DNA from 4 places in the Vibrio sp. 811 genome. Region 4 is predicted to be linked to each of the others. Evidence: predicted binding sites of a transcription regulator. Region 4 holds the regulator's gene; each other region holds the start of a gene.
The links. The regulator CRP, encoded in region 4, controls carbon source genes, mostly activating them, when cyclic AMP is high. The targets are predictions, from matches to a motif close to TGTGANNNNNNTCACA.
Positions count from the first base shown of each region.

Region 1 (4,738 bases), on a different contig from region 4:
GGTAAGCCTTCCACTTTATAGCCATGTAAGATGAAGCCGATCATACCAGAAATAGCAATCACGCAACCACAAACGGAGGATGAGCCCACCGCTTTACGCATCTCTATCCCATGTTTATTTAAAAATGGTACCGACAGTGAGCCACCACCAATACCAGCAAGGCTTGATACGACACCAATTCCCGTGCCGTAAACTACAGTCACAGGGCTGCTCGGCATAGGTTTACTGCTCGTAACTTTAATGGAACGAAACATTTGTACTGACAGGCAAAGAACAATGACACCAAACACTTTCGGCAAATAGTGTGTAGGGATCCACTCAGCAATATTGGCACCAACAAAGCCACCAATGACCACACCAGGCATCAACCATTTTACGACAAACATATCGACATTGCCGAGCTTAAGGTGATTCATCGCCGATGAGCCAGACGTGACAATAATACTCGCTAACGAAGTGGCTAAGGCCATGTGCATACTCATTTCTGGAGAGATCCCAGCAAGAGGAAGCAAATACAACAAGGCAGGAACAACAATCAAACCACCACCGATACCGAGTAACCCCGCCATCACACCCACAAAAGCGCCTAGCGCCAACAATAACAAAAATAAAGAGACGGTCACGATTTCCTACTTTTTACCTGCACGGATAAAGCCCGCAAAGCCCTGTTGAATGAAGAAGTCATGCATCATTTGATGAATGTCCTCCCCATAGGATTTTGTCATTGCTTGCTCCGCTAATTTTTCTAATTCTTCTTGTTGACTATGACGAATCAAATATTTCACCTTAGCCACGTTGGAGGTGTTCATACTCAAACTGGTATACCCTAACCCAAGTAAGAGAAGAGCGCCAAATGGATCACCCGCTAGCTCACCACAAATACACACGGGCACCTGATATTTATCACACACCTCATGGATTTGCTTAAGCGCTAACAGTACCGCAGGATGCATAGATTCATAGACATCCGCTACGCGCGAATTGTTCCTATCTACCGCTAATAAATACTGAGTTAAATCGTTTGTCCCGACAGAAACAAAATCAACACGGTGAGCAATCGTTGGCAACAGATACACCATCGATGGTACTTCAATCATGACCCCAATTTGTGGGAATTGAATTCTATCATCAAGCAAAACGGCTTCGCTGTGAGCTTGATTAATCAAGCTAATGGCATCGTCTAGCTCTTTTACCCCTGACACCATTGGCAATAAGATACTTAAGTTTCCGCTTTCTGCACTCGCTCTTAACATTGCACGCAGCTGGATCAAGAAAATGTCTGGATGATCCAATGTAAAACGAATGCCACGCCAGCCTAGAAACGGATTATCTTCTTCAATGGGCAAATACGGCAAAGGTTTGTCACCACCAATATCCAAAGTACGCATCACTACTCGTTGATTCGGATAGCTGTTAAGTATTGCTTGGTATTGATGATACTGCTCATCTTCCGAAGGAAAGTGATGCTGAAGTAAAAATGCAATCTCAGTTCGGTACAACCCAACACCATCAACACCTGTGTTGATGGCAATATTACTGTCTGCACTGAGTCCCGCATTCAGCATAATTTCGATATGGTGATTATCTTGCGTAACCGCAGGGAGTGCGAGGTCCTTGTTTACCATGGCAAACAGTTCAGACTCTTCGCTTACTAAGCTGCGATACTCTCGCAACAACTGGCGGTTTGGCTCTAAGAAGATCTCACCCGTATAGCCGTCGACTATCCCGAGTTTGCCATTCACCACATCCGGATTAATGTTGGCGCCCATGACTGCAGGGACCCCAAGAGCTCGAGATAAAATGGCAGCGTGAGAGTTTGCGCCTCCCTCTAATGATACGACGGCTAACAAAAACTCTTTAGGTACAGAAGCGAGCAAGGTGGCAGTGAGTTCGTTCGCCACCAAAATAATGGGACGATCAATTGCAGAATTTTCTTGCTCGCTGTTGTGTAGAAAATAGAGCAGCCTTTGCCCTAACTCTCGGATATCTTGCGCTCTTTCACGCATGTATACATCCGACATTCTGGCAAATCGATTCGAGTATGACTCTACAACTTGGCGTAACGCCCAGTCTGCCCTATCTCCTTTTTCAATCTGCTTCTTCAAATCACCGCGAAGCATCGGATCATTCAGTAAGTGAGTAAACAGATCGAAGATCGCAAGCGCATCTTTGTTGATTTCACTGTCCAGCTTTTTCCGCATACGGCGAAAGTCATTTAACGCTCGCTCTATGGCCACCAGTAGTGTCTCGTGCTCGCGTTCCTTATCTAACGTGGACGAAGGGAAAACATCCGATAAACTCGGCTGGGTATTGTCGAACCAAAACTCTCCAATCGCGACACCAGTAGACGCAGGCAAACCTTTTAATACCGTGGGTTTAGATGCTAACTGCCAATGCCCAAGATTCTGCGCATGTGCAATGAGCACCGCTAACTGAGCGGATAAGGTAACAAGAAACGATTCTTCCATTTCACTAAACAAGCGCGGCGTTTTTTGTTGGATCACCAACACACCTAAAACTTGTTTACGATGAATGATTGGAGTAGCTAAAAAAGAGTGGTAAATCTGTTCGCCGAGTTGAGGAAAGAATTTGAACTCGGGGTGTTTTGAGGCTTCGGCAAGGTTAAGGGGTTCAGCGCTTCGTTTTACCAACCCAACCAAGCCTTCATTGAAGTTGATATGAATACTATCACCTTCAAAAATAAGGCCTTGAGTTGCCATTAACTCAAGGCGCTGCATTTCTTCATTAGCAAGATAGATAGTACAGCACTCAGTACTAAGGGCAGCACAAGTCTCTTTCACCAATATATCGAGTGCCAGATGCACATCATCGACCCTGGAGACTTTCTCAACTATTTCCCTTAGCTGACTGAGCATGATTATCCTCTACGTTGCTTTTTTCTTTTCCCTTTCGCTTTTCTCTCTCGAAAAGGCATGGCTAAGGATGCAAATTCTTTCATCGCTCGTCGATAAACATCTCGCTTGAAAGAAACAACTTGCCTAACTGGATACCAGTAACTTACCCAGCGCCAACCATCAAATTCAGGGGATTTTCCGCGTTGCATATTAATGCGAGACTCATCGCATTCTAATCTCAGCAGAAACCATTTCTGTTTTTGGCCGATACAAACAGGCTTGGAGTCCCAACGCACCAATCGCTTTGGTAGCTTATATCTTAACCAATGACGACTTGTTGCAATGATCTTAACGTCTTTTTTCGTTAAACCGACTTCTTCGTATAACTCCCTGAACATGGCTTGTTCAGGGGTTTCACCTTCGTCAATCCCACCTTGTGGAAATTGCCATGAGTGTTGCCCGTATCGTTTAGCCCAGAAGACCTGACCATGGTTATTACATATCACAATACCAACATTAAGTCGGTAACCATCGCCATCTATCACTGGCTAACCTCTATGAATAAATTTTTTATTACCGTGATTTTTCCACATATCCCCATTACTAGCAAACTTACTGATGTGATATGAGCAAGATTTATTACCTTTTCAGCATTTTTGGATATCTTTTAATCAAACCATACCTTATCAACACAAGAGTGAGACATTGCCCACATTTATTCACCTTTTCTGTGAATAACTTTGTGAAGAATTCAATTCAAATGAGTAATTCAGTTCAATCCCATCAAAAGCAAAACAAATGAAGAAACAAAAAAACAAACATAAAATATTGATAAAAAAGCATTTATTTTTAAAAATAACGATAATTCGATCTTCAGTTTCTTGATGATCTTTTCACCAAACTCAGATCGGTCAAAGATCCACCAACAGGCTATTTATCCACACTCACCTGCTATTCGTTTAGATGATTACAACAAAATCAACCCCAAAAATGCATTTTAACCCCTGTTTATTCATACAGACCTCGTCAGGATCTTATCAATACCTCCTCCACCTGTGGATAAGTTATGAATTGATCGTTCTTACACCGCCTCGGTGAAATCTTAAACAGTAGATTTGGTCGGAGTTTGATAAACTATATTTTTTGTAATACCACCTTGTAACTATGAAACCAGAACCACAAACAGAAGCAGAGCTATTGGAACGAGCGCATGATATGGCAGGACTCAGTTTTACTGAGTTGGCCGCCGAGGCGAATATGATTGTTCCTGAAAACTTAAAACGTGATAAAGGTTGGGTGGGTCAATTACTCGAATGGCACTTGGGCGCTCCAGCTGGCAGTAAACCTCAACAAGATTTCGCAAAACTAGGGATCGAGTTGAAAAGTATTCCGATCAGTTACTCTGGCAAACCTTTAGAAACAACCTTTGTTTCTGTGGCGCCCCTCACTGGCGTTCATGGTCTTACATGGGAAACAAGTCATGTTCGAAACAAGCTATCTCGTGTCCTTTGGGTACCCGTAGAAGGAGAACGAGAAATCCCACTCCCTGAAAGACGTGTGGGCAGTCCACTCATTTGGTCACCAGATGAAGAAGAAGAGCGGATTTTGCGAAATGACTGGGAAGAGTTAATGGAGATGATCGTCTTGGGAAGATTTGATCAAATTTCCGCCAGACACGGAGAAGCGCTGCATCTTCGCCCTAAAGCCGCAAATGCAAAAGCGCTCACCGAAGCATACAACTCAAATGGTAAGCCGATGAAAACTCTGCCCCGAGGCTTTTACCTTAGAACACAGTTTACTGAACAGATCTTACTCAAGCACTACATTAACACTCAACCAGAATAAAACCATATCAGCTATTTAGTGCGTCACGAGCGATAACT
Region 1 covers NZ_JAWOUB010000004.1:42,429-47,166, forward strand. The annotation lists gene R7Q46_RS08730 (sulfite exporter TauE/SafE family protein) at 1-623, opposite strand, end outside; gene ptsP (phosphoenolpyruvate--protein phosphotransferase) at 630-2,876, opposite strand; gene rppH (RNA pyrophosphohydrolase) at 2,879-3,400, opposite strand; gene mutH (DNA mismatch repair endonuclease MutH) at 4,020-4,700, shown strand; gene R7Q46_RS08750 (DUF6482 family protein) at 4,716-4,738, opposite strand, start outside.
Region 1: a site for CRP is predicted at 3,554-3,569, ahead of rppH (RNA pyrophosphohydrolase). Genes of this name have one in related genera too.

Region 2 (4,738 bases), on a different contig from region 4:
TCGCGGCACTGCTTATCTCTATTGAACCACTGATTGACATGGCACGTACCGCACTAAACGTTTCAGGTTCAATGACTGCGGGTACAATTGCTAGCCGAGTGCTGAAGTCACCAGGAAGTGAAGCAACATTGGAAGAAACACGAGCATAGAACTCAAATTCCTTCCAAAGCGATAAAACGTAAAATATCAAGCCGATGGTTCGCCATCGGCTTTTTTCATTTTCAAAAATTCAACTTGCATCTTTCGTTGCTAGTCAAGGCGTTGAATGGTCTAATACTGTCATCGGTTTTGTAAACGGTAAGCAGAATGCACCAAGATAATCAGCCCACTTTTTTCTTCTTTGATTATGAGACATGGGGAACCAACCCCGCGAAAGATCGCCCAAGCCAGTTTGCTGGTGTTCGTACAGATGAAAACTTTAATATCATCGGCGAGCCTTTAGTCATGTACTGTCAACCACCGGCTGATTATCTTCCGTCTCCTGAAGCTGCACTTATTACTGGTATTACTCCGCAAAAAACGGTTCAAGAAGGCCTTTCTGAGCCAGAGTTTATCGCTAAGATTCACGCTGAACTCGCGAGACCAAATACCACCAGTTTAGGCTACAACAGCATTCGCTTTGATGACGAAGTGACCCGTTATACTTGTTATCGCAACTTTATCGATCCATACGCATGGAGTTGGCAAAACGGTAACTCACGTTGGGATTTACTCGATGTACTACGCGCGTGCCATGCCCTTCGCCCAGAAGGCGTAGAATGGCCAGAAAACGAAGATGGCTTCACTAGCTTTAAATTAGAACATTTGTCCGTGGCTAACGGCATAGAACATAGTAACGCGCACGATGCCATGGCAGATGTGGTTGCGACTATCGAAATGGCAAAGAAAGTAAAAGCAGCGCAACCAAAATTGTTTGATTACTTTTTTTCTATGCGCCAAAAGCGCAAGCTCAATGATTTAGTCGACATCGTCAACATGACACCGTTGATGCACGTTTCAGGCATGCTAGGGCGCGAATGCCAGTACACTAGCTGGATTGTGCCTGTTGCTTGGCATCCAACCAATAATAACGCCGTTATCACCATCGATTTAGCGAAAGACCCTCAACCTATTCTTGAGCTATCCGCAGAAGAGCTGCACGAAAGACTCTACACGAAGCGCGAAGATCTTGGTGAATTGCTACCAGTGCCAGTTAAACTAGTTCATTTGAACAAATGCCCTATTCTCGCCCCTGCAAAAACGTTAACGGCTGAAAATGCAGAGTCTATTGGCATTGATCGCCAACAATGTCTCGCCAATCTCGCTTTGTTGCGCCAACATCCTGAAATTAGAGAAAAGCTGATTAGCCTCTTTTCAGTCGAGCGCAAATTCGATAAAAGTGATGACGTCGATACACAACTTTACGACGGGTTCTTTTCTCCAGCCGATCGCGCAGCTATGGATATCATTCGCGAAACCGATCCGAATAATCTTGCTGCATTAGACATTGAATTTGATGACAAGCGCATTAAACCTCTATTGTTCCGCTATCGTGCGCGTAACTTCCCAGGCACATTAGACGAGCAAGAACAAAGACGCTGGGCACTACACTGTCGAGAAGTGTTTGAAAGCCAAATTGAAGAGTACATGCTGAATTTAGAAAACTTAGTTCACGAACATGAAAGTGACGAAAAGAAGATTGCGATATTAAAATCCGTGTACCGTTATGTAGAGAGCTTAGCTTCCTAACTCCTCCTAATACAAGCGCACCTTATGGTGTGCTTGTTGTTTATATACTGTCAAAATGATTAAAGAACGATTCTTACAACTGATCCAACTGCTCATTTCAATCTTCCTCATCATGGGAGCACTTGGCATCGGAATTACCATTCAAAAGTTCACTGGCGTTTCCGTTCCAGGAAGTGTCATCGGTATGCTCGTACTGTTTTTCTCCATGACTCTTGGGCTTGTAAAAGTCGACTGGGTCAAACCGGGCGCCACGCTATTTATACGCTATATGATCTTATTGTTCGTTCCTATCAGCGTCGGATTAATGCAGCATTTCGATTTACTACTCGCCAATGCGCTCCCTATCATCGCTAGCGCGGTTGGCGGTTCACTCATTGTATTGGTCAGCCTCGCTTGGCTGCTGGATTACTTGCTACAGGAGAAACACTGATATGTGGTTAGTTGTTACCATTGCGGTTTTTCTTATCGCTCGCCAAATCGCAATCAAAGTGAACAATCCTCTAGCAAACCCTTTGCTGATCAGTATCGCAGTGCTCATTCCTTTGCTTACTTACTTAAATGTGCCATTTGAAAAGTATTATGCGGATAACGAAGGAATTAGCTTTTTGCTTCAACCTGCTGTAGTTGCTCTGGCTTATCCACTATATGAACAACTACCGCAAATTAAAGCAAACTGGCGAATCATCACTTTCGCTTGCACAGTAGGCAGTGTGATGTCGATGATGACAACCACCTTGATCGCAGTCGCTTTCAAAGCGGATATCAGTTTAATCGCGAGTCTAGTGGGTAAATCCGTCACGACACCAATAGCGATGGAAATATCGAGTCACCTTGGTGGTGAAGCCGCCGTTGCAGCGCTCTTGGTTCTGATTGTCGGTTTATTGGGCGCAATTTTGGCATACCCAATTTACAATTTGATTGGAATTAAACACCCGATTGCACGTGGTCTGACAATGGGTACAGTCTCTCATGCCTTAGGCACCGCTACTTGTGCAGAGAAACAGCCCATAGATGCCGCGTTCTCATCACTCGCATTGGTTTTATGTGGGATCATAACTTCTATTTTGGCTCCAAGTTTTTTTGCTTTGGCGGTCTGGCTATATCAATAGTTAAGCGCTCTCGGTCTGCCCTCCTTCCGGCAGGCCGTAGCCTTTCCGTTTCTTACTTATCCCTTTTCAAAACCCTATCTTATCTATCAAACTCACCCAGTAATATCGTGAAGGGACTTGACTGAGATATACATTCATAGCATTAGCATTCTAGCTGCTACCACTCGCTCTAGATTACGTAAGTATAAAGTAGCATAGCGGTAAAAGTCGCGTTGGTAACATACTCCTGCTCCTTGGTCATATGAATATATACTGATATGGTTAATTGTGAGACGGAGATAACGCTTCACACCTGTGCAATCGAATACATGTGTGAGCTCACTCTAATTATGTAACAGAATTATCAATTGCATTATTTATCGTGATCTAACGCACGGAACATTTCTATCTTTCACATAGAATAACTGTCCATGCAATAACAAGGATTCAACATGAAAAGTCGCATTGAACAGGCGCTAGCAGGCGCTCCAGAAGCACTTTCCAAACAACTTGCTCCTATCATCCAAGCTGATGATTTTGATGCTACGCTTTCAGTTCAACAATTTGAGCAGTTGCTTTCAGCTACCGGTCTATCAGACAAAGAGCTTCGTGTTGCGCTACTTCCTTTTGCCGCAGCGTACTCCTATGCTCCCCTTTCTGGCTTTTATGTCGGCGCTATCGTTCGTGGTCTTTCAGGTCGCCTTTACTTCGGTGCCAACATGGAATTCTTTGGTGTACAGTTGGGTCAAACGGTTCACGCAGAGCAGTCTGCGATTAGCCATGCTTGGATGAAAGGCGAACGTGGTGTTAAGGATATCACTATCAACTTCAGCCCATGTGGTCACTGCCGCCAGTTCATGAATGAGTTATCTACCGCAAACGAGCTTAAAATCCAGCTCCCAGAACGTGAAGAAAAGTCACTTCATGAATACCTGCCTGAAGCCTTTGGACCAAACGATCTCGGTATCGAGTCCGGCTTAATGGCAGAAGTTAAACACCAATTCTCATGTGATGATGAAGACGCACTCATCCAAAGTGCAGTTGAAGCGATGAACATGAGCCACTCTCCATACACCAACAACTTGAGTGGTTTAGCATTAGAGATGACTAGCGGCCGTGTATTCCAAGGCGCTTATGCAGAAAATGCAGCGTTTAATCCTAGCTTGCCACCGCTACAAGTTGCGCTAATCCAAGTTTTACTTGCGGGTGAAACCTTTGACAGCATCAAAGCCGCTGCATTGGTAGAAAACTCTGAAGGTAAGATCAGTCACTTAGCCGATACGCAATCAACGTTGGAAGCGTTGAATCCAGATATTCCGCTTAGTTTTGTCAACGTATAAACGACAAATTCAACAAAAAGCTCTACAACATGTAGAGCTTTTTTATTACCTAAAAACCAAAAGCAAACGTTTGCTTTGTCATAAAACTTCAGTATGATCTCCTGCAATTTCTGTCTCATCACTCTATTTTGTAAGGGAACACTATGTTTGGCACTGCAACTAGCGCAAATGCTACCCGTGTATTACTTTTAGGCTCTGGCGAACTCGGTAAAGAAGTCGCCATTGAATGCCAGAGACTTGGTTTAGAAGTGATTGCTTGTGATCGCTATGCCAATGCTCCAGCGATGCAAGTCGCTCACCGTAGTTATGTTATCGACATGTTAGATGGGAACGCCTTAGAAGAAGTTATTACGAAGGAACAACCTACTTACGTCGTACCAGAAATTGAAGCCATCGCAACCGGCAAACTGGTAGAGCTTGAAGAAAAAGGACTGAATGTTGTTCCAACCGCTAAGGCAACCAGGCTAACAATGAATCGTGAAGGTATCCGACGTTTGGCAGCAGAAGAACTGGAATTGACGACTTCACCTTATCGTTTTGCAGATAACTTTGAAGACTTCAAAGCCGCGGTTGAGCATGTGG
Region 2 covers NZ_JAWOUB010000002.1:315,091-319,828, forward strand. The annotation lists gene R7Q46_RS05255 (L-cystine transporter) at 1-149, shown strand, start outside; gene sbcB (exodeoxyribonuclease I) at 307-1,728, shown strand; gene R7Q46_RS05265 (CidA/LrgA family protein) at 1,784-2,158, shown strand; gene R7Q46_RS05270 (LrgB family protein) at 2,160-2,837, shown strand; gene cdd (cytidine deaminase) at 3,269-4,156, shown strand; gene purT (formate-dependent phosphoribosylglycinamide formyltransferase) at 4,300-4,738, shown strand, end outside.
Region 2: a site for CRP is predicted at 3,149-3,164, ahead of cdd (cytidine deaminase). Genes of this name have one in related genera too.

Region 3 (4,738 bases), on a different contig from region 4:
GCACCGTTTAGCGCCATCTTCATGTTACCTGTACCTGATGCTTCTTTACCCGCTAGCGAGATTTGTTGAGAAACGTCAGCCGCAGGGATAATGATTTCAGCCATGCTCACGCGGTAGTCAGGGATGAATACCACTTTCAGCTTGTTACCGATGCGAGGATCGTTGTTCACCTTGTCTGCAATCTTGTTGATTGCGAAGATGATTTCTTTCGCTAGGTGGTAACCCGGTGCTGCTTTTGCTGCGAAGAACACAACGCGTGGCGTACACTCAAAACCTGGTTCATTAAGAATACGGTGGTACAGAGACAGTACGTGTAGCAAGTCTAGATGCTGACGTTTGTACTCGTGCAGACGCTTGATTTGAACATCGAAGATTGCATTAGTATCGAGCTCGATACCCATGTTCTCTTTCACCCAAGTTGCTAGGCGTTCTTTGTTCTCTTTCTTCACTGCCATGAATTCTTTTTGGAATGTCGCGTCAGTAGCGTACTTTGCAATACCTTCAAGTTGCTCTAGTTTCGCTGGCCATTCTGGGCCGACTTTCTCAGTGATAAGCTGAGACAGACCTGGGTTACAGAACTTCAACCAGCGACGTGGCGTAATACCGTTCGTTACGTTGTGTAGACGTGTCGGGTACATTTCGTGGAACTCTGGGAATAGGTCTTTCTTAACCAATTCAGAGTGAAGTGCTGCTACACCGTTTACTGCGTAAGAGCCGATTACACATAGGTTTGCCATGCGAACCATGCGGTGGAAACCTTCTTCGATGATAGAAAGCTTCTGTTGCTTCGCGACATCACCCGGCCACATTGCACGTACGTCTTGTAGGAAGCGGTGGTTGATCTCGTAAATGATCTCCATATGACGTGGTAGCAGGTGCTGGATTAGCGACTCTGGCCATGTCTCTAGTGCTTCTGGAAGTAGCGTGTGGTTGGTGTACGCAAATGTCTTAGAGCTGATTTCCCAAGCTGCTTCCCAAGCTAAACCTTTTTCATCCATCAGGATGCGCATTAGTTCAGGAATCGCAATCGTTGGGTGTGTATCGTTAAGCTGGATAGTCTCTTGCTTAGGTAGATCCGCTAGCGAGTAGCCCGCAGCTTCGTGGCGACGTAGGATGTCACGTACAGACGCTGCTGAGTGGAAGTACTGCTGCATTAGACGCAGTGTTTTACCTTTCTCGTGGTTGTCGTTCGGGTAAAGCACTTTAGTGATGTTACCTGCGTCGATCAGTGCGTGCTGAGCTTCGAAGTAATCACCATTGTTAAAGCTTGCTAGTGAGAATGGTGCAATCGCCTGACATTCCCAAAGACGTAGCGGGTAAACCGTGTCTGATTCGTAACCCACAATTGGAAGATCCCAAGGCATTGCTCTTACTGTCATGCCTGGTACCCATTTGCGAACTTCTTTACCGTTCTCGTTAATCACTTCAACGTGACCGTAGAAACCGATCTCTTGCGCAAGTTCTGGACGCGCAATTTCCCAAGGGTAGCCTTCTACACCGCGCCAAGCGTCAGGTGCTTCTTGCTGGCGACCATCTTTGAATGACTGTTTAAATAGACCGTATTCGTAATGTAAACCATAGCCGACAGTTGGGAATTCTTGTGCCGCACATGAATCCATGAAACACGCAGCCAGACGACCAAGGCCACCGTTACCCAATGATGGGTCGCGCTCTTCTTCTAGCAGATCAGTTAGGTTGTAACCCAGTTCAGCCATTGCTTCTGTTACTTGTTCATACAGACCCATGCTGATTAGGTTGTTACCCGTCAAACGACCGATAAGGAATTCTAGCGAAAGGTAGTTAACGCTCTTCGCACTTTTAATGCGTGGATCTTCTTCTGTCGCAAGCAAATCTAGAGTAGTAAATTCAGCCAGAGCATGCCCCATTGCTAGGTACCATGCGCGGCTGTCTGCGTTTTCAATCGTATGAGCGTAAGTTACAGATAAGTGTTTCTTTACGCTTTCTTGGAACGACTTCTTGTCAAATTGTTTTTGTTGAGTAGGTTTCATTACGAAATTCTCACGTCTTTTGGTAATTCATCTGCCATACATCGTGCATTTACCTCTGTGAATAAACATCCTCCTAATTCTCATCCTTTGAAGGAGGAGGGCTGAGGGCGTAGAGGGGGTACCATTGCTAGGTTAGTGATCCAAATCTCAACAAAGTGAACTTTGCACCAGTTCTTAGTGATTTTGATCACAATGGAATGTGAGAAAGGTTAAAACCCGTTCATGACGCTTTTTATAGTCCACTCATCTGATGATGTGAAAATTGTAATATCGGTCACATTAACTCGGTCAGCGTAGAAGAACTTTTCGTAATCTATGTGCAACGCGATCTTAACGCTAACGAAACAAACGACATTTAAGTGACGACAATCACAAATAAAGGGCGTAGTTGATGGTAAATCCATCAACCCTTGAGAATTAGGAAGTGGATCAAAGTAACGAACATTTCTGATGTCGTAACATCCCTCTCAGCTCACAGGATTGTACGCTTTTTATACAAACTAGAATTAGGCGATGTGAGTTATTTCTAGTTTTCGCTAGCTTTTATATCTAAGTGACCGTATGGAATGGTTTTTCAGACGGACGCAAGCCCCAATAGTAGCGACATTATCCGGTATTCAAACAGTGTTTTTGATGCTGATGACATCATTCAGTAAGACGGCTTTCAAGGGGGCTTTACTAGAATGATCACGTTGCAGTCATTTGGGTATACATAAATAAGGACATAACTACTAATGTGGATTCCATCTAAGCTTACTCGACCAGGACGCCTGCACAATGCCATCGTGCGCCCACGAGTGTTGGACTTACTACAGCAAGCGCCTTACTACAAATTGGTTTTATTCCGATCCCCAGCAGGTTACGGAAAAACAACAATGGCAGCGCAGTGGCTATCCGATAAGCCAAACGTCGGTTGGTACAGCATTGATGACAGCGATAACGACGGCTTTCGCTTTGTAAACTATCTGCTTCAAGCATTAAACAAAGCCACCAACTTCAGTTGCGCTAACGCACAAAAACTGGCGGAAAAACGTCAGATCTCGTCTTTACGCTCCCTATTTAGCGAAGTATTCGCTGAAATGGCTGACTTTCATCAAGAGTGCTACGTGGTGCTTGATGACTACCATTTAATCACGAATGATGAAATCCATGAATCCATGCGTTTCTTCTTAAAGCACATGCCAGACAACCTCACCGTTGTGGTAACCAGTCGTGCAGCGCCGCCTCTGGGCACTGCAAACTTACGTGTTCGTGATTTAATGATCGAAATCGGCAACGAGATGTTGGCGTTTGATACCGAAGAAACCACTCGCTTCTTTAACCAGCGTATCGCCGATGGTATCGATGAAGACATGGCGAACAGCCTAAGAACTTATGTTGAAGGTTGGCCATCGGCGATGCAGTTGATCGCATTACAAGCCCAACATCAAAACCGCACATTGGCACAAACTGTAGAGTCGGTATCGCAGTTCAATCACGCGCACTTGTGGGATTACTTGGTCGAAGAAGTGTTTGACTTACTCGATCACGAAACTCGTCACTTTTTAATGCAAGTATCCGTGCTTGACCACTTCAATGATGAGTTAGTGTTTGCCCTTACCCAACGCGAAGATGCACTGGGAATGATTGAATCGCTTAACCGTTACGGCTTATTCATTTACCCGCTCGAAGGGGAACAGAACTGGTTCCGGTTCCATAACTTATTTGGCGAGTTTTTATCTCATGAGCGCCAAGCTCGTATTCCTCAGCAAGAAAAAGATCTCCACCGCAATGCTGCTATCGCTTGGTTACAACAAAAAGCACCACACCAAGCGATTCATCATGCACAAAAATCGAATGATAAGGACTTAGTGGTAGAGATCCTAAACGAATTCGGCTGGAAGATGTTTAACCAAGGCGAACTCAGCACACTGGAAAGCTCAATTAACAAGTTGGACGATGATCTGTTGTTCAGCCACCCAAAACTTACGATGCTCCGAGCATGGTTGGCTCAAAGTCAGCATCGTTATAACCAAGTGGGCCACCTGCTTGAAGAAGCGGAAGAGGAACACAAAAAGCGTAACATTGCGTTAGATATTCATTATCAAGGTCAAGCAAACGCGTTGCTTGCTCAAGTGGCTATCAACAGTAACCAACCAGAAAAAGCTCTCGAATTAGCGGAGCTAGCGCTTAGCCAACTTGATAACACTATTTACCGTAGCCGAATTGTGGCGACTTCGGTTGTTGGTGAAGTTAACCACGTGCTAGGTAAACTAGACCGTGCTTTGCCGATGATGCAACAAACTGAAAAGCTAGCTCGTCAGTATCAGGTATATCACCAAGCGTTATGGGCAATATTGCAGCAAAGCGAGATTTTAATTGCACAAGGTTACGTGCAAGCTGCCTTTGAACTACAAGATTCCGCATTCCGTCTGATTGAAGATCAGCAGCTTCAGCATGTTCCTCTTCATGAATTTTTGCTGCGTATTCGCGCGCAAGTACTTTGGTGCTGGAACCGACTTGATGAAGCGGAAGAATGCGCGTACAAAGGTCTGCAAATTCTCGAAAACCATTCACCAAGCAAGCACTTACATAGCTATTCGATGTTGGCGCGTATTGCGATTGGACGCGGTGAATTAGACAAAGCCGGTAAATTCATTGAGCACATCCAACACTTGATGAAACAGTCGACTTACCACGTAGATTGGACTGCAAACGCTTCACTATCGTTGATTCTATTTTGGCAAGCG
Region 3 covers NZ_JAWOUB010000001.1:821,384-826,121, forward strand. The annotation lists gene R7Q46_RS03605 (glycogen/starch/alpha-glucan phosphorylase) at 1-2,009, opposite strand, end outside; gene malT (HTH-type transcriptional regulator MalT) at 2,744-4,738, shown strand, end outside.
Region 3: a site for CRP is predicted at 2,273-2,288, ahead of R7Q46_RS03605 (glycogen/starch/alpha-glucan phosphorylase). Genes of this name have one in related genera too.

Region 4 (4,738 bases):
CAAGCTCGTCGAAGCGACACGCAATATTCGCGTAGACCAACCATTTGCAGAACCTGCGCCATTTATGGGACCGCAAATTTCGGTCGCGGCAGCCAAGTTTATTCTTGATGCACAAGCTAATCTACAGTCTCTTGGCGGTGAAAGCTTGATTGAAGCGAAAGCTGGAGAGGCGGCGTTTGTTTCTCCAGGCATCATTGATGTAACGAACATTGCTGAGTTACCAGATGAAGAATACTTCGGCCCACTTCTGCAAGTGGTGCGTTACGAAGGGTTAGACAAAGCCGTGGCGCTAGCAAACGATACGCGCTTTGGCTTATCTGCTGGTTTGGTCTCAACCGACGACCAAGAATGGGAATACTTCGTTGACCACATTCGTGCAGGTATCGTGAACCGTAACCGCCAGCTCACTGGTGCAAGCGGTGATGCGCCATTTGGTGGTCCGGGGGCGTCGGGTAACTTGCGCCCAAGCGCTTACTACGCAGCAGATTACTGTGCGTACCCAATGGCATCAATGGAAGGTCAAGAAACTGTCTTGCCTGCAACATTGAGTCCAGGTGTAGCGCTATAAGTTTTTATTATAGAGTCGCAACTATGCATTGCGGCTCACCCTGCCGGCGCATCATTTAGGTATGGGTTGTAGTGATCGTTGGCAGAACACGAAAAGTGAGCAAAGACTCGGAAAAGCGTGTTGACTGACTGGCATTTACCGTCACAGGTTGATGGTTGCTCGTTCATTATTCTGGACAACTCTTGTGGTGAACGAGCAGCCAACTTCCGCTTACCTTTAAACTCTACATCTCGTAACAAGGAGTCGTTATGACGCCCGATGTGTTATTTGAATCGCTATGGCAAGATTACATTCAACGTCTTTGCCCTTCGGCTGCTAAAGTGCATCAGCTGCTTCAAGAAGATGAGCCTCTGATTAATGATCATATAGCTTTACGTACCTTCAATATCGCGCCTCTTGGTATTGAAACTCTAGCTAAGCCATTTGTAGCTATTGGTTACAAGGCGTGTGGTGATTACGTTTTCGAAAGCAAAAAGCTGGTTGCTAAGCACTATGAGCACCCAGATCCGAAGCAACCTAAAGTATTTATTAGTGAGCTAAAAGTTGAAGAGTGCTCGTCTGAGCTACAAGAGATTGTGAAAAATTTGGTGGCACAAGTCGATGCTGACAAGCTGAACGATAGCGCATTCTTACATGGTGGACGCTTGTGGGATTTAAGCTTTGCTGATTACCAAACGTTGGCTAAAGAAAGTGAGTACGCATCTTGGCTTGCGGCGCATGGTTACGGAGCAAACCACTTCACGGTGAGCGTTAACCAGCTCAATGAATATGAAGAAGTGAAGCAGGTAAACAATCATCTGCGTACCGCTGGGTTTACCATTAATGAAAATGGTGGTGAAGTGAAGGGCACTCCTGAGGTGTTGCTAGAGCAGTCATCGACCATGGCAGATAAAGTAGCGGTTCGTTTTAGCGAAGGCACTGAAATTATCCCTGGCGGGTTTTATGAATTTGCTAAGCGCTATCCGATGGAAAATGGTGATTTGTACCCAGGTTTCGTGGCCGCTTCAGCTGACAAAATCTTTGAAAGCACGAATGGCTAAGTTTTAGGGTTAACCTGTTAAGCTTACTCATTAGTGTTCGCTGCACCCTATCTCATTTGGTCATGAGTAAATAAAAAGCCACCAATGTTGCCATTGGTGGCTTTTATAATTTTGTTCGTGTCACTCTAGTTCGAGATTAACGAGTACCGTAAACCACGATGGTTTTACCGTGAGCAGAGATTAGGTTCTGCTCTTCTAGCATCTTCAAAATACGACCTACTGTCTCACGAGAACAGCCAACAATTTGACCGATTTCTTGACGAGTGATCTTGATTTGCATGCCGTCTGGATGAGTCATTGCGTCTGGTTGTTTTGCAAGGTTCAGAAGCGTCTGAGCGATACGACCAGTTACGTCTAGGAACGCCAGGTCACCCACTTTTTGGCTAGTTACTTGAAGACGACGAGCCATCTGCGCAGAAAGACGCATTAGGATGTCTGGGTTTACTTGGATAAGCTGACGGAACTTCTTGAAAGAAATTTCAGCAACTTCACAAGGAGATTTAGCACGAACCCAAGCTGTGCGCTCTTGGTCTTCCTCGAATAGACCAAGTTCACCAATAAAGTCTCCTTGGTTTAGGTAAGAAAGGATCATCTCCTTACCTTCTTCGTCTTTGATAAGAACCGCAACAGAACCTTTAACGATGTAGTACAAAGTTTCTGCCTTTTCGCCCGCGTGAATTAGCGTGCTCTTTGAAGGGTACTTATGAATATGACAGTGTGAAAGAAACCACTCTAATGTTGGGTCGGTTTGAGGTTTACCTAGAACCATAATATCTCACTTCCTCTGCAGGGTACGCTTGCGCTATCCATATTTTAGCTAAGCCTGAATTAGGCCTACTAGAATAAGAGCACTTTTTATATGCTGCAAGCTCTCTTGTGTTTCGGTAAGAAATAGTATCCTTTTTCGAAAACGATTTCTTGATTTTAATCGTGCCATGATTGAGATTTTGTAAGCAAAACTGTGCACATGATCACGGTATGAAAAGTAAACATCTTCGCAGGCAGGTTTTTAGCCAATTTTCCCTGTTTCGATGAGCTGTTGTAGGATAGGCCGAACTATGAGCTCCATTGCAAAGCTCATCTTACCGCCGGGCACGACAATCGTGTTGTGGCGTGACATGAATGAGCCATCAATCATGGCCAGCAGATATGGGAAGTCGACATTCTTGATACCGCGTAGGCGAATCACCACAAAACTCTCATCCAAACTAGGGATGCCTTTTGCATTAAGTGGGTTGGAAGTATCAACGGTCGGTACGCGCTGGAAGTTGATGTGAGTACGAGAAAACTGCGGAGTGATATAGTTGAGGTAATCGTCCATGGATCGCACGATTGAGTCCATTACCGCTTCACGCGAATGGCCGCGATCGCGAGTGTCACGTACGAATTTTTGGATCCACTCTAAGTTCACAATCGGCACCATGCCAATTAAGAAATCCACATGTTGAGCAACATTAACATCGCCATCGACCACGCCACCATGTAACCCTTCATAAAACAGCACGTCGCTGTTTTCGGGTAAGTCTTGCCACGGTGTAAACGTGCCTGGCATTTGATTGTAGGGAACCGCTTCGTCAAACGTGTGCAGATAACGGCGCACGCTGCCAGTACCATCATGCCCGAACTTACGGAAAAACTCTTCTAATCCCGGGAAGTCATTAGCTTGTGGGCCAAAGTAGCTAATGTGTCGACCTTGCTCGCGGGCTTTGCGAATTTCGATGTCCATTTCTGGGCGAGTAAAGCGATGGAAGCTATCGCCTTCAACCCATGCGGGTTTAACGTTCATCATATTGAACATTTTACGGAAGGCTTCAGATGTAGTGGTCGTGCCGGCACCGGACGAACCAGTAACCGCAATAATTGGGTGTTTAGCTGACATGACAAACCTTGTCGAAAATTACTTACCTGTAATGTGCAGTAGAGTTACTACTGCACGGTCGATATCCCACTATAGCACGTAACAATACCTTGTCATCGAGTGGGATACGGTAAAATGTGAAGGGTCTAAAATTTTGTTTTATGTTGAATATCGACGGTTTCGTGTAGCTCAGAGAACACGATAACCGCTTCACCTTTTTCCAATTGAGCTTTAACTTGATCAATTTTGTTTTGCAAAGAAACCTCGACGGTTCCGTAATCCGTTCCTTCGCGTAAGACGAATTCACGAATTAAGTTTTCCAATGTTTCCGGCGCAATGTCTTGCCATGGAATGATCATAAATACCTCATAACTTTTATGATGAGCGGCTAGTTTACTGCGTTCGTTGCTTGGATACAGCAGAAAGGTAATCTGCGGCGATACTTTCGTAATACGCGGGCAGCGCTTCCTCCAACCAAAACTTAGGTTTTAACGCCGTTCCTGTTAGGAAGCCAACATGGCCACCGTGTTCAAAGAGACGGTAATCAATGTTATCTGGCAAAACAAACTTCGGTATCACATCATCGGTCATGAACGGATCGTCTTTGGCATGGATGATCAGTGTGGGTAGCGTGATTTGCTGTAGTTTACTTAAGCCAGAACATTGATCGTAATAATCTTGTGCGTCTTTAAAACCGTGCAGTGGTGCCGTGATCAAATCATCGAATTCATACAATCTTGTGACACGTTTTATTGAGTTGTAGGACAGCGCAAGCTCGCCGTGCAATAGATGATGCTTTTGTAACGCGTTACGTTTCAGTGAAGAAAGCAGATAACGGCGATACACTTTCGAAAAGCCTTGTTCAATACGGTTCGCACACGCCGCTAGGTCTAAAGGCGCTGAGATAATAGTCGCTGCATTCAAAATAGGGTGGTCTTTATATTGGGCTAAATAATTCGCCAACATGTTACCGCCAAGAGAAATACCAACTGCAACTTTGGGATTATCAGGAAAACGTTGTTCAAGGTGCTCTAGGAAGTAACGAGCATCCGTCACTTCACCCGAGTGGTAAGCTCGTGCTTTTTTGTTTGGTTTACCGCTGCAGCCACGAAAATGCATCATCACCGACAGCCATCCAGATTGAGCAAATGCATTCATTAGCCCATTGGCATAAGGGCTATAGAAGCACCCCTCTAACCCATGAAATAAAACAAAAATCGGCTTTTTTTGTGCAGGCTCTTGGGTTGGGTCCTCGCTCCACGCGAGATCGAG
Region 4 covers NZ_JAWOUB010000031.1:7,735-12,472, forward strand. The annotation lists gene astD (succinylglutamate-semialdehyde dehydrogenase) at 1-568, shown strand, start outside; gene R7Q46_RS23525 (DUF1338 domain-containing protein) at 817-1,608, shown strand; gene crp (cAMP-activated global transcriptional regulator CRP) at 1,745-2,377, opposite strand; gene R7Q46_RS23535 (phosphoribulokinase) at 2,618-3,487, opposite strand; gene R7Q46_RS23540 (YheU family protein) at 3,613-3,825, opposite strand; gene R7Q46_RS23545 (hydrolase) at 3,860-4,738, opposite strand, start outside.